Regions from separate parts of the Bordetella genomosp. 11 genome, predicted to be linked through region 1. Evidence: predicted binding sites of a transcription regulator. Region 1 holds the regulator's gene; the other holds the start of a gene.
The links. The regulator HrcA, encoded in region 1, represses chaperone genes, less so after heat shock. The targets are predictions, from matches to a motif close to TTAGCACTCNNNNNNNNNGAGTGCTAA.
Positions count from the first base shown of each region.

Region 1 (7,312 bases):
ATTACCTTGAATTAGGTCGGTTCTAGGATTGGTAAAAAACTCGGTTAGCGAATAAGTGGGGCTGCCGCCAGGGTTTTCAAGCGTGAAATCACCGCTTTTCCGCTTGCAGCCGCCCAACGGCCGCGGAAAACTCCGGCAAGCCCGGCCACCCGGTGATCCGGCCCAACCGCTTGCCGGACCGGTACATCACAAAAGTGGGGACGCCATGCAGCGAAAACCGCCGGCCCAGCGCCACGTCGGCATAAACGTCCGCCTGGAACCAGGTCAGCCCCAGACCCAGCAACGCATCCTTGTGCAGCAGGGCAGCCTGCTTGAAGCGATTGCAGTTGTAGCAATCGGTGCCCCACAGGAATACGCAGCGCAGGTCGTCGCCCGGCGCCTGGACGACCTCCCGGTCGAATCCGTCGCTGTCGACGGGGCGCATGGCGAAGACCTGGAACACCTGACCGGGATCGAAAGCCTGGGCGGCGGTCACGACGCGCTCCGTCAGGCCTGCTGTCCCGCCGACACCACGACCAGGGCCGGCCGCAGCACGCGGTCGACGATCAGATAACCCTTCTGCAGGGTCTGGACCACGGTATTGGCGGGCTGATCGGACGGCACCGACGAGATGGCCTGGTGCTGATGCGGGTCGAACTTGTCGCCGGCCGCGGGGGCGATCTCCATCAGCCGGTTGCGTTCGAAGGCGGAGACCAGTTGCTTGAGCGTGGCTTCCACACCTTCACGCAGGAGCTGGGCGGTCTGGTCCTGCTGCGCCAGCGCCGCCTCGAGGCTGTCCTTCACGGGCACCAGGCTTTCGGCGAACGACTCGATGCCGAACTTGTGCGCCTTGGAGACATCCTCCTGCGCGCGGCGGCGGATGTTCTCCGCGTCGGCGCGTATGCGCAGCAACTGGTCGTAGTGCTCGGCGGCCTTGGCCTGGGCCGCTTCCAATTCAGCGCGCAGGGCCGACAGCAAATCCTGCTGCTCATCCGCGCCGTTCGCGGGCGTTCCGTCCGCCGCCGGCGACTCGTGGTCGGGCCTTTTCTCGGCAGGCTCGTTCTGTGCCGTCATGGATACATCCTCCGGGTGACAAATAACGTTTGCCATCCACTATGGGGGCCGATGCCCCCATTTCAAGGCGGGTTAATGGGAAACGCCCGCCTGGCGCCCAAATATTTGAAATTATTCGTTTTTTTAAACCGTGCTGGGCCAGCCCTGCAGGTTGCGCTGCACCAGGTCGGTCAGGGCGCGGATCCACGCCTCGTCGTCGTTGACGGCCGGGATATACCGCAAGCGCTTGCCGCCAGCGGCCAGAAAGGCATCGCGGGCCTCGACCTGGATCTCTTCGAGGGTTTCCAGGCAGTCCGCCAGGAAGCCGGGGCAGACCACGTCGACCTCCGTCACGCCATCCTGGGCCAGACCGATCAAGGTGGGCGCGGTGTAGGGCTCCAGCCAGCGGGCCGAGCCGAAGCGGCTTTGGAAGGTGACCAGCGCCTGTTCCGGCATCATCCCCAGGCGTTCGCGCAGCAGGCGGCCGGTACGCAGGCAATCCTGATAGTAAGGGTCGCCCAGCTCCACCGAGTAGCGCGGCAGGCCGTGAAAGCTCATGACGAGCTTCTGCGGCCGGCCATGCTCGCGCCAGTAGTCCTCGATGCGTCCCACCACCGCCTGCAGGTATCCGGGATCATCGTGGAAACGCTTGACGAAGCGCAGCTCCGGCTGATCGCGCAGGCGGCCCGCATGCCGGGTCACCGCGTCCACGGCGGTCGCCGTGGTGCTGGCGGCGTATTGGGGGTACATGGGCACGACCAGGATGCGCTCGCAGCCGCGCCGGCGCAGATCGTCGATCGCGTCGGCCACCGATGGCGACCCGTAGCGCATGCCCAGCGCCACTTCCGCCTGGATACCCCGCCCCGCCAGCTGCCGCCCCAGCCCTTCGGCCTGCCGGCTGCTGTAGACCATCAAGGGCGAGCCGCCGTCCATCCAGATGCCACGATAGCGCGGCACCAGTTTCTTCGGGCGCAAGGTCAGGATCAGGCCATGCAGGATGGGCCACCACAGGTAGCGCGGGATTTCGATCACGCGCGGATCGGCCAGGAATTCGCCCAGGTAGCGCCGGATATCCTTGGCCGTGGGCGCGTCCGGCGTGCCCAGATTGATCAGCAGCACGCCGGTCTTGCCGGGCCCGGCGTGGGCCTGCTCTGAAAACGGATCGGCCTGCTCGGGTTCCGGCAGGAAACGCTCGGGCCAAAGATACTTGAACGCACGCAGGAACACGCGGATACCTCGCCAGCCATGCCGTCCCCCGCAGGGACCGCCGGTTTATTTGTGGTTATGACTCAGGGCGTTGGACAGCAGGCGCGCCGTAATATCGACGATGGGAATAACGCGCTCATAGGACATACGGGTAGGGCCGATCACGCCCAGCGTGCCGACCACCTTGCCGTCGACGCCATAGGGCGCCGTGATGACGGAGACTTCCTCCAGCGGCACCAGTTGCGAATCGCCGCCGATATAGATCTGCACACCCTGCGCGCGGCTGGAGACATCCAGCAGCTGCAGCAGGTCGGTTTTTTTCTCGAAAAGCGCGAACATCTTGCGCAGCCGGTCCATGTCCGAGGTAATGTCCGTCACGTCGAGGAGCTTGCGTTCGCCCGAGATCACCACCGCGTCGCCATCCTCGATGGCCTCGGTGCCGGCCTCTACCGCCGCCTGCATCAGGCGCGAAATATCGTCGCGCAGTTGCGCAAGCTCGGTAGCCAGGGTGCGCCGCACTGCGTCGAAGGACTTGCCGGCGAAATGGACGTTGAAGAAGTTCGCGGCCTCCAGCAGTTCGTGTTCGGCATAGTCGCGTTGCACGAACAGGATACGGTTCTGCACGTCGCCGTCGGGGGTAACGATGATCAGCAGGACGCGCTTGTCGGAGAGCCGGATGAATTCGATTTGCCGGAACACCTGGGCCCGCTTGGGCGTCAGCACCACGCCCGCGAACTGCGTCAGGTTGGACAGCAGCGCCGCCGCCGCGTTGACGGCGCGCGCGGGTTCGGCCGCCGGCAGGCTTTCGCGGATATGTTCCGGCTGGATGTCGTAGCTGCGCACCGCGAGCAGGGAATCGACGAACAGGCGGTAGCCGCGCGGCGTGGGGATGCGTCCCGATGACGTATGCGGGCTATGGATGAGGCCGGAGTCTTCCAGATCCGCCATCACATTCCGTATCGTGGCGGGCGACAGGTCGAACACCTTGGAAAGGGTGCGCGATCCGACCGGCTGGCCGTCGGCGATATAGCGTTCAATCAACGCCTTGAGCAGTGCGCGTGCGCGGTCGTCCATGTCGTTATTTTATGGAATCTTTTTTGCAACGGTGCCAATTTTGTCCCGCAAAGGCAAATATGGCCCCATATAATCGTTGAATCCTAGCCTAAACCCACCCCGGAAGCTCGCCTCCAGCATGCATTTCCCCACCGTCGCCCTCATCGGCAGGTACCAGGACACCGGCCTGGATGCGCCGCTACGCGCCTTGGCCCAGATGTTGACCGAGGAAGGCCGTGGCGTGCTTATCGAACGCGATACCTCCCACAATACAGGACTGGCGGAATTTCCCGTCGCCGGCATCGACGAGATCGGCCAGCGCGCCAGCCTGGCCGTGGTCATGGGCGGCGACGGTACCATGCTGGGCGCGGCCCGCTACCTGGCGCCCTACGGCGTGCCGCTGATCGGCGTCAACCATGGCCGCCTGGGCTTCATCACCGACATCCCCCTGCATGACGCCAAGAACGCCCTGGCGCGGGTCCTGGAAGGCAATTTCGAGGCCGAAGACCGCATGCTGCTGGAAGGCAGCATCTGGCGCGGCGACACCCAGATGTTCAATGCCTCGGCGGTGAACGACGTGGTGCTCAACCGGGCGGGCCGCGGGGGCATGATCGAAGTCCGCGTCGAACTGGACGGCGTATTCATGTATACCCAGCGGGCGGACGGCCTGATCGTGGCGACGCCGACCGGCTCCACCGCCTACGCGCTCTCGTCCAACGGCCCCATCCTGCATCCCGGCCTGCAAGCCATGGTGCTCGTGCCCGTCGCCCCGCAGACGCTGTCGAATCGCCCCATCGTCATTCCGGACAACGGCGAACTGACCATGACGCTGACCGGCATGGGCCGCGTCGAACACGGCGCCTCCTGCCATTTCGACATGCAAACCTGGTCGGATCTGCAACCGGGCGACCGCATCGTCGTGCGGCGGGCGCCGCACACCATCCGCTTTCTGCACCCGGAAGGCTACAGCTTCTTCACCACCCTGCGCCGCAAGCTCCACTGGAACCTGATGCCGCAGGCCACGGACAGCGGAGAATGACGCCGCCATGCTGCGCACGCTGCATATCCGGGATTTCGTCATCGTTGAAAAAGCCGACATCCATTTCGGTGCCGGTTTCACCGTCTTTTCCGGCGAAACCGGCGCCGGCAAGTCCATCCTGATCGACGCGCTGGCGCTTACCCTCGGCGAGCGCGCCGATGCATCCGTCCTGCGCGAAGGCGCGGCGCGCGCGGATGTCAGCGCGGTCTTCGACACGCCTGCCCATCTGCGCGAGTGGCTGGCCGAACGCGAAATCGATGCGGAAGAAGAACTCGTCCTGCGCCGCGTGGTCGACCCGCAAGGCCGCAGCCGCGCATTCATCAACGGCGTGCCGGCCACCATGGCGCAGTTGCGCGAACTGGGCGACAGCCTGGTCGACATCCACGGACAGCATGCGCATCAAAGCCTGATGCGGCCGGACGCCCAACGCGACCTGCTGGACGCCCAGGGCGGCCATGGCGAACTGCGCCAGACGGTCGCGCAGGCCTGGAAGCGCTGGCGCCAGCTCGCCAGGCAGCTGGAAAGCGTGGAACGCGACAGCGCCTCGCTGGAGGCGGACCGCGAGCGCCTGCAATGGCAGCTCGACGAACTGGACAAGCTCGATCCCCATCCTGGCGAATGGGAAGCCCTGCAGACCGAACATACCCGCCTCGCGCATGCGCAGTCCCTGCTGGATGGCGCGTCGCGCACCCTGCAGGCGCTGGACGGTGACGACGAATCGGCGCACAACCGCGTGGTCTCGGCGGTGCATGTGCTGGAACAACTGCGCCGCCACGACCCTGCCCTGGCGGGCGTGTGCGAAGAACTGGAATCCGCCCGCATCGCCATTGCCGAGGCCGTCTCGGACCTGAACAACTATGTCAGCCGGGTCGAACTGGATCCCGCCCGGCTGGCGCAGGCCGAGGAAAGACTGGGCGCGGTCTTCGAGCTGGCACGCAAATTCAAGACAGAGCCGGAAACCCTGCCCGCCCTGCGCGAATCGTTGCGCGGCCAATTGGCTGAGATGTCCGCGGCGGCCGACGTCGATGCACTGCGTGCGCAGACCGAAGCGGCGCAGGCCGACTACGCCAAGGCGGCCGGCAAGCTGTCGGCCGCCCGCCGCAAAGCGGCCAAGGAGCTCGGCAAGATCGTGACGGAAGCCATGCAGACGCTGGCCATGCAAGGCGGCCGCTTCGAAGTATCGGTCGAAAAAGCGGCGGCCGCGTCGGCGCAGGGCGACGACGCGGTGGAATTCCTGGTAGCCGGCCACGCCGGCACCACGCCCCGCCCGCTGGCCAAGGTGGCGTCCGGCGGCGAGCTTTCCCGCATTTCCCTGGCCCTGTCCGTGATCGCCAGCCGTGCCGCGCGCGTGCCGACGCTGATCTTCGACGAGGTCGACAGCGGGGTGGGCGGCGCCGTGGCGGAAGTTGTCGGCCGCCTGCTGGGAGAACTCGGCCAACGTCACCAGGTGCTTTGCGTGACCCACCTGCCCCAGGTGGCGGCGCGTGGTGGCGCGCACTATCAGGTAAGCAAGGCGGAGAAGGCGGGCACCACGCATTCGCGCATCGTGGAGCTCGATGCCGATGCTCGCGTGGAAGAGATTGCGCGCATGCTGGGCGGGATCAAGATCACAGCCACCACGCGGCAGCACGCCCGCGAAATGCTCGGCGCCTGATGAAGGCCGGGGTGGACTCAGGGCGTCCCCGGGGCGCGCCCTGGGCGACCGGCGGGGCCCCGAGGGCGCCTACCGGCCCCTCAAGGCCCGGGTGCCCTCAACGCTAGCGCCGGCTGCCGCAGTCGCCGCACGTGCCGTACAGCACCATCGCATGGCTTTCCAGCAGGAAGCCGTTGTCCTTGGCGATTTTGTGCTGGCGCTTTTCGATATCGATGTCGTTGAATTCAACGACTTTGCCGCAGTTCGTGCAGATGAGGTGATCGTGATGATCCCCATCGTTCAGTTCGAAAACGGCCTTGCCGCTGTCGAACTGGCTGCGCGCCAGGATACCGGCCTGCTCGAACTGCGTGAGCACGCGATAGACCGTGGCCAGCCCGATTTCGACGTTTTCGCCGATCAGGGCGCGGTAAACGTCTTCCGCGCTAAGATGGCGCTGCTCCGCTTTGCGGAAAATATCCAGGATCTTCAGGCGCGGAAAGGTGGCCTTCAAACCCATGGTCTTGAGGTCGCTTTGATCGGTCATGGTCCAGTAGAGAGAGTTCCGCGCCGTCGACCCGGCGGGAACCTGGGCGGCGTAGCCGCCGACCCGATTCCCCTGCGCTTTCGCGCCCTGTCGCCTACGCCACGCGGAATGACTTGATAAACCTTTATGATAACGGTTTTGCCAGTATCCATTACGGGGAACCCCGAGTGTCCAGAATCGTACGATCCACATCCCGCTGCCTGAGGGCGGCCATCGCCGCTACGGCGATCGCTGCCGCTCTCGCGGGATGCTCCTCCGGCAAATGGGGTTTTCCGTATATTGCGCCGGTTCAGCAAGGCAACTGGATCACCAGTGAACAGGTTGCCCTGCTGCGCCCCGGCATGACGCGCGAACAGGTGCGCTTCGCCCTGGGCAGCCCCACGCTGACCAGCGTGCTCCACGCCGACCGCTGGGACTACCCATACTACTTCAAGCCGGGCTACGGGCCCAGCCAGGAGCGCAAGTTCACCGTTTTCTTCGAGAACGACAAGCTCACCCGCTGGGAGGGCGACAAGCAGCCGGACGTCCAGCCCTTCCAGCTGGCGAACGATCAGGCCACGCAGGCCAAGGCCCCCGGCAATGGCGGTGCCGCGCCGCAGAATCCGGCTCCGGCCAGCACGGGGCCTGTCGGCCCTGCCGGCGGCGGGCTGCCCGCGGGGGTTACCTCGTCCGGCAACAGCCCCGCGGCCGCCGGTCCGTCGGGCAATACGCCGGCCCAGGCTTCGCCCGCCGGGTCCGCGCCCGCGGGCACGTCCCGCACCGCGCAGCCCGGGACGCCTGCCGGCGCGGCGCAGTAGGCCGCGGC
Region 1 covers NZ_NEVS01000002.1:45,275-52,586, reverse strand. The annotation lists gene CAL28_RS06795 (thioredoxin family protein) at 89-424, opposite strand; gene grpE (nucleotide exchange factor GrpE) at 487-1,053, opposite strand; gene hemH (ferrochelatase) at 1,177-2,259, opposite strand; gene hrcA (heat-inducible transcriptional repressor HrcA) at 2,305-3,312, opposite strand; gene CAL28_RS06775 (NAD kinase) at 3,431-4,330, shown strand; gene recN (DNA repair protein RecN) at 4,338-5,984, shown strand; gene fur (ferric iron uptake transcriptional regulator) at 6,088-6,507, opposite strand; gene bamE (outer membrane protein assembly factor BamE domain-containing protein) at 6,684-7,304, shown strand.

Region 2 (7,312 bases), on a different contig from region 1:
ATACGCTTCCGCTGGAGAACATCAACGACGGCTTCGACCTGATGAAGCGCGGCGAGTCGATCCGCTCCGTGGTGCTCTACTGATGGCCGGGCTGGAACTCCTGGCGCAGCATCGCTGCTGCGCCGGCTGGCAGCGCATCTACCGGCACGAATCGGCGGTCATCGGCCTGCCCATGCGCTTTTCCGTCTATGCGCCCCCGCAGGCGGACGCCGGTCCGGTGCCGGCGGTCTTCTACCTTGCCGGGCTGGAGTGCAACGAGGAAACCTTCATGATCAAGGCCGGCGCCCAGCGTTGGGCGGCCCGGCATGGCCTGATGCTGATCGCGCCGGACACCAGCCCGCGCGGCGCCGGCGTGCCCGGCGAAGAGCAGGACTGGGACCTGGGAACGGGCGCCGGTTTCTACCTGGACGCCACGCAGGCGCCCTGGCAACAGCATTACCGGATGGAAAGCTATATCACGCAGGACCTGTACGGCCTGGCGACCGGCCAGTTGGGCGCGGCCCCGGGGCGTATCGGCATCTTCGGCCATTCCATGGGCGGCCACGGCGCCCTGGTGCTGGCGCTGCGCCATCCCGGCCTGTTCCGCTCCGTGTCCGCATTCGCGCCGATCGCCGCTCCCAGCCGCTGCCCCTGGGGCCAGAAGGCTTTCTCGAATTATCTGGGGACGGACACCCGCCAGTGGGCCGCCTACGACGCCAGCGAGCTGATGGCCGCGGCGCGCGCGCCCTATCCCGCCGGCATCCTGGTCGACCAGGGCCTGGCAGACCGCTTCCTGGCCCAGCAACTGTATCCGGAGGCCTTCGAAGCCGCCTGCGCCCAGGCCGGCCAGCCCTTGCAGTTGCGGCGGCATGAGCACTACGACCACGGCTATTACTTCATCTCGACCTTCATGGAAGACCACATCCGCTTCCATGCCGAGCGCCTGCAGGGCGGCGCCACGGGCGAGGTCCTGGCCGACGGCGGGGCTTGACGCGCTCTATATACTGGGAATGTCTGCGGGTTTTTCGCGAGGATCGCATTGATCGAAGGCGTCGCTCCATCCGTATGGATCGCGGTGGTCACCATTGCCGCCCTGCTGATCGGCTTCGGCTTGTTCCTGGGCAAGGGCGGCCCACGCGACGCACAGGGACGGCGCCGATTCCGCCTGCGGCCGGTGCGCCGGCTGTTCGGCTTGCTAGTCCTGGCGCTGGCCTGCGTATCCGGCATGTTCGCCGCGACGCTGTATCAGTTCTTCCGCCTGACAGCGGACGAACCGGTGGCGCGGATTGCGTTGCGCGAACGTGCGCCGCGGCAGTTCGTCGCGACGGCGCAGTGGCCGGGCAGCAAGGCGCCGGAGGATTTCCCCCTGCGCGGCGACGAGTGGCAGATCGATGCCCGCGTGGTGCGCTGGCGGCTGCCGGCCTTGCTGGCCGGGGTGCCGCCGCTGTACCGGCTGGAGCGCCTGTCTGGCCGGTATGCCGACCCGGTGGCGGATCAGTCCGAGCCGCGCACGGTTTATGCGCTGGGTCCGCCGGGCATGCCGGACCTGGGGCGACTGAAACAGCGCTTTCCCGGCTGGCTGCCCTTCGTGGACGTCCAGTATGGCAGCGCCGCGTACATGCCCATGTTCGACGGCGCCAATTACCGGGTGTTCATGGACCCGCGCGGCGGCTTGTTCATCCGTCCGGACGACGCCGCCACCGCGGACGCGCTGAAGCAGCGCGGCTGGTAGTGCGCGCGAGTGGCCGGCGGATGGCGCGGCGGCCATGGTTGTGTCCCCGTTTTTCGCTCCAGCGTCATACCGATGGCCGGGCCGGGGTTTTCCACGTTGAATACTGAACTTCGGACGCAGGCGGCGGTCGAATTAGCACTCCCTATTTCAGAGTGCTAACATCACACGAATGCGTTCTACCACTAGCCGTTTCCTGGAGCACAACACCATGAAACAACCGAGTTCCTCGTTGGCCGTACCCGGCAACACGCTTACGCTGGCCATCGCCAATCCTGGCGCGCTGGGAACCATCGACGCATATATTTCGGCCGTCAACCGCCTGCCGGTGCTGACCGCCGATCAGGAAGTCTCCCTGGGCCGCCGCCTGCGCGACACGGGCGACCTGGACGCCGCGCGCGAGCTGGTGCTGTCGCACCTGCGCCTGGTGGTGTCCATCGCGCGCCAGTATCTGGGCTACGGCCTGCCGCATGCCGACCTGATTCAGGAAGGCAACGTCGGCCTGATGAAGGCGGTCAAGCGCTTCGATCCCGAACGGGGCGTGCGCCTGGTTTCCTTCGCGGTGCATTGGATCAAGGCCGAAATCCATGAGTACATCGTGCGCAACTGGCGCCTTGTGAAGGTCGCGACGACCAAGGCGCAGCGCAAGCTGTTCTTCAACCTGCGCAGCATGCGGCCCGACGGCAAGACGCTGGATTCGGACCAGGTGAATGAAATCGCCCGCGAGCTGAACGTGCGCCCGGAAGATGTCAGCGAAATGGAAGTCCGGCTGTCCGGCCGCGACATGGCGCTGGAATCCCAGGACGATGACGAGGACGCCTTCGCGCCCATCGCCTATCTGTCCGACGAAGGCCGGCAGGAGCCCACGCGCGTGCTGGAACGCAAGGCCATGGACAAGCTGCAGAGCACCGGCCTGCAGGACGCCCTGGAGGCCCTGGACGCCCGTTCGCGCCACATTGTGCAGGCCCGCTGGCTGCAGGACGACGGCGGCGCCACGCTGCACGAACTGGCCCAGGAATACGGGATCTCCGCCGAGCGCGTGCGCCAGATCGAGGCAGCCGCCCTGAAGAAGATGCGCGGCAGCCTGCAGCCCGCGTAACCCGGCGGAGGTGGTTCGGTTAAATCTCGATACACCTCGCCGCGGGAAATCCTCGGGATGGGCGAAACTTTCTTATCGCCCCCCAGCCTAACCTTCCGTAGACCATGCGCCTGGAGCCCTCCAGGCCACCGTCTGCTCACCTGTCTCGGCTTCTCCTCTTTCCCCTCCCCTATGAGACAGGTGTTTGGCGGGGCACCCATAAACGGTGCCCCGTTTTTTATGCGCGCGTGCCGGCGGCCCGCGCGTTCAGGGGATCATCGATCCGTTCGCCACGGCGGGAATCCCCACGGCATCGCGCGCCGCGCCGTAGGCAGCCGCCGTGTCCTCGGGCTCGTTCCATTCCTGCACCAGGCTGCGCCATAGCGCGGCGTCCAGCCGGCGTACCCCGGTCGCGATCGAACCGTCCGGATACAGCTTGAGCCAGCGGTAGCCCGGAGGCTGCGGGTCCAGGCGGTGGCGGCCCTCGCGGATGGCGAACTGGAAGCAGGTCGAGGGTGTGGCGAGCATGCGGACATTGCCGCGCCGGCGGTCGAAATCCTGATGCACGTGTCCCCACAGCAGCACGCGCGCATTGCCCCAGCGCGCCAGCTGGCGGAACAGTTGCGGCGCGTTGTCCAGCATCATGGGGTCGCGCCATTCGGCGCTGACCTGCACCGCGTTGTGATGCATGGCCACCAGCGCCGGCCGTCCTTGCGCCGTCGCCAGGCCATGATCGAGCAGTTCGAGCTGTTCGCGTTCCAGGTGCCCGGCGTTCGAACCGTCGGCGCGCGAGTCGAGCAGGATGACCCGCCATGCGCCGACGTCGGCGATCGGATCCGTCCACGGCCCCAATGCGCGCCTGAGTTCGGCGGGCGCATCATGGTTGCCCGGCAGGCAGCGCACCGGAATGCCCAAGGGCGATACCGCGTCGGCAAAGCGGCGGTAGGACAGCTCGCTGCCGTCGTGGGACAGGTCGCCGGTGGCCAGCAACAGGTCCGCGTTGCCATGATCGCGGCGAATGGCGGCGAGGACCGCGCGCAGGCTGGCGTCGGTGTCCACACCCAGCATAAGGCCGGGGGCCGCGAACAGATGCGGGTCGGTGAGCTGGAGCGCCACGACGGGGTTGCTGTCGGCGTCCTCGTGGCGGGAAGGGCCGGCGTTCGATGGAGATGTAGGAAAAGGCTTGGGGATGGTGTGCAACGGCGGCTCCGGTGAATGCTTCCTGGTCCCGACGGCATTCGCTCCGCGGCGTTTGCGGATGCCGTCGCGGCGGTGCGGATGCCGCCAACGTTAGCGAAAATACGCGCCGCCGGGCATCCACCAAATCGTGCCGCCCGTAACGAAACGTGCATCGACGCAAAACCAGCTATCCTCTCCGTTGAATGAACAATGGCCGGGGATAAAAAATAGATGGACGTGGGTTTGCTGGTTTTCGGCTTGGCGGCGTTGCTGACGCTGGTTTGCTTCATGCCGCCGCTGGCCGGGCGGCTGAAGCTGCCTTACTCGGTGCTGCTTGCCATTGTCGGCTGTCTTCTCGGCATCGTTATCCATATCCATGGCTGGGCGCCGCCGGTGCTGGCCGGCATGCTGGACTCCCTGGAAAAGTTCGAGATTTCCTCGGAAACTTTCCTTACCGTTTTCCTTCCCGTCCTGCTTTTCGAAACTGCCCTGTCGATGAACGTCAGGCGCCTGATGGATGACCTCGGGCCCATCCTGATGATGGCCATCGTCGCGGTCTTTCTTTCGACGGTGGTCGTCGGCTTTACGCTGAATGCACTGTCTTCGTATGGCGTGGTGGTTTGCCTGTTGTTGGGGGCCATCGTCGCGACGACGGATCCGGCTGCCGTCGTCGGCATCTTTCGCGAGGTCGGCGCGCCCAAGCGGCTGACCACGCTGGTAGAGGGCGAAAGCCTGTTCAACGATGCCGCGTCCATCGCCCTGTACTCCGTGCTGGTGGGCGTGCTGGCGGGCCACAGCGAAATGTCGGCGGGCCACGTCCTGGCCGACTTCCTGGTCAGCTTTTTGGGCGGTGGCCTGGCCGGCTACGTCATGGGACGCATGGCCTGCATGCTGTTTGGCGTGTTGCGTGGTTTTCCTGCCGCCGAGATCACGCTGACGCTGACGCTGGCCTACCTGACCTTCTTCATCGGCGAACACTATTTGCATGTATCGGGGGTGGTGGCAACCGTCATCGCGGGCCTGGTCGTGGGTTCGACCGGCCGCACGCGCATGGCGCCCACCACTTTCGAGCATCTGACCAGCGCGTGGGAGCAGTTCGGGTTCTGGGCCAACTCACTGATCTTCCTGTTCGCCGCCATGCTGATTCCCCGCCTGATGGCGGATGCCACGCTGGGCGATATCGGCCTGATCCTGGTGCTGTTCGTCGCGGCGCTGGCCTCGCGCGCGGTCGCTGTATTCGGGCTGGTGCCGCTGCTGGGCATGACTCGCCTGGGTACCCGCGTGAATCGTGCATACAAGACCGTGATGTTATGGGGAGGCTTGCGCGGGGCCGTTTCGCTGGCGCTGGCCCTGGCGGTAACCGAGCGCGGGGACGTGCCGCAGGACGCGCGCCAGTTCGTCGCCGTGGCGACCACCGGCTTCGTGCTGATGACTTTATTCATCAACGGCGTCAGCCTGCGTCCGCTGATCCGCGTGCTGCGCTTGAACGAACTGTCGCGCCAGGAGGCCACGCTGCGCGACCAGGCGCTGGCCGTGGCGCTGGGCGACCTGCAGGAAAAGACCGACGAGGTTGCGGCGACCGAACACATCGGGCCGGAGGTACGCGCACGTATCCATGAAGTCTTCGACCGCACACTGGGACAGTTGCGCGACGCCGAAGTGCGCCACATGAGCCTGACGGATCGCGTGAACATCGGCCTGGCCACGCTGGCGCGCCGCGAAGAGGAAATGTTCTTCGACATCCTGAAGGCGCAGATCGTCGACTGGCGCATGGCCGAATCGCTGCTCGCGCGCGCGGAACGCCTGGAGGATGCCGTGCGCGCCGGCGGCATAAGTGGCTTCGAAAAGGCAATTGCCGCCGATGTCCGGTATTCGCGTTCGTTTCGCGCGGCGCTGCGGCTGCATTATTTGTTCGGCTTCCAACGGTGGCTATCGAGCGAACTGGCGAAGCGGTTCGCCGCCCTGATGAGCAAGCGGTCGGTGGCGCAGCGCGTCATACTGTTCGCGGGGCAGCAATTGAAGCCCATGTTGGGCGAGGAGGCCACGCAGCGGATCGTGGCGGCCCATCAGCAGCGCCTGGATGCCATCGAAAACGCGCTGCAGGCCCTGAACCTTCAATACCCGTCCTACGCCTTGTGGCTGCAGGAAAGCTATCTCGGCCGCGTAGCGCGGCAGTTGGAACGCATGCGCTACCGCGACATGCTCGACCAGTTCCTGATCAGCGGGGAGGTCTATGCCGACCTGACCGGCCAGCTGGAACAGCGCTGGGCGCACATCGACCAGCACCCGCCACTGGATATCGAGCTGGGCGCGGCGGAACTCATCAAGCGGGTGCCCCTGTTCGAGAACCTCAGCGCCGAATCGCTGCGCGCCATCTCGCGGCTGTTGAAGCCGCGCCTGGCGCTGCCCGACCAGCCCGTACTGAAGGACCGCGCGGGCGAGGAAATGTGCTTTGTCGCCTCGGGGGCGGTGGCGGTCCATCTGCCGGACAACACCACCGTCGAGCTGGGCAGCGGCGAATTCTTCGGCGAACTCGCCTTGCTGGGCGAGCAATCCCTGGTGCCGGATGTGACCTCGCTGGGCTACAGCAAGCTGCTGATGATGTCCGCGCGCGATTTCCGTGCCCTGCTGGCGCACGACGCGGACCTGCGCGAACGTATCGAAAAAGTGGCGCGGCAGCGCTTGCGCGCGATCGAGGTCTGGAAACAGTTTTCGGCCACGCCGCCGACGACGGCGGCCTGAGCGGGCCGTCCCGTCCCAGGCCCCGCGGCACGCTATGTCGTTTCCCGCCGCACCAGGCGGAATCCCAGATCCAGATGCCGCTGGGGATTGGGCCGTCCTTCCAGGGCGTTCATCAGCAGCGTCGCGGCCGACTTCCCTATTTCATAGCGTGGCGTGGCAATGGTGGAAAGCGGTGGCGTTGTCCATGCCGTGCCGGCCAGGTCATGGAAGCCGATCAAGCCCATGCGGCCCGGCACCTCGACGCCAAGCCGGCCGCACTGGAATACCGCGCCCTGCGCCAGGTCGTCGTTGCAGAAGAACAGGCCATCGCATTCCGGGTGTTCCCGCAGCATCGTGTCCAGCAGTTCGGCGCCCAGGCCCAGCGAGGACTTGCTGGGCGTCATGATTTCCAGCGCCGGGTCGTATACGCCCGCGTCGCGCAGCGCCTGCCGGCAGCCTTCGCAGCGGCGCAGCGAACGGGGATCGAGCTGGGCGCCGATGATGCCGATATTGCGATAGCCCTGGTCGAACAAATGGCGGCCCGCCGCGTAGCCGGAATCGAACTGCGAAAAACCGACGCTGAGGCCCTCTTCGCCTTGCAGCGTCTCGATGGTGTGGACGGTGGG
Region 2 covers NZ_NEVS01000001.1:190,128-197,439, forward strand. The annotation lists gene CAL28_RS00870 (S-(hydroxymethyl)glutathione dehydrogenase/class III alcohol dehydrogenase) at 1-83, shown strand, start outside; gene fghA (S-formylglutathione hydrolase) at 83-970, shown strand; gene CAL28_RS00880 (hypothetical protein) at 1,019-1,711, shown strand; gene rpoH (RNA polymerase sigma factor RpoH) at 1,920-2,807, shown strand; gene CAL28_RS00890 (phosphodiesterase) at 3,054-3,902, opposite strand; gene CAL28_RS00895 (cation:proton antiporter) at 4,197-6,707, shown strand; gene CAL28_RS00900 (LacI family DNA-binding transcriptional regulator) at 6,740-7,312, opposite strand, start outside.
Region 2: the regulator HrcA is predicted to act here: its motif matches at 1,844-1,870, upstream of rpoH (RNA polymerase sigma factor RpoH).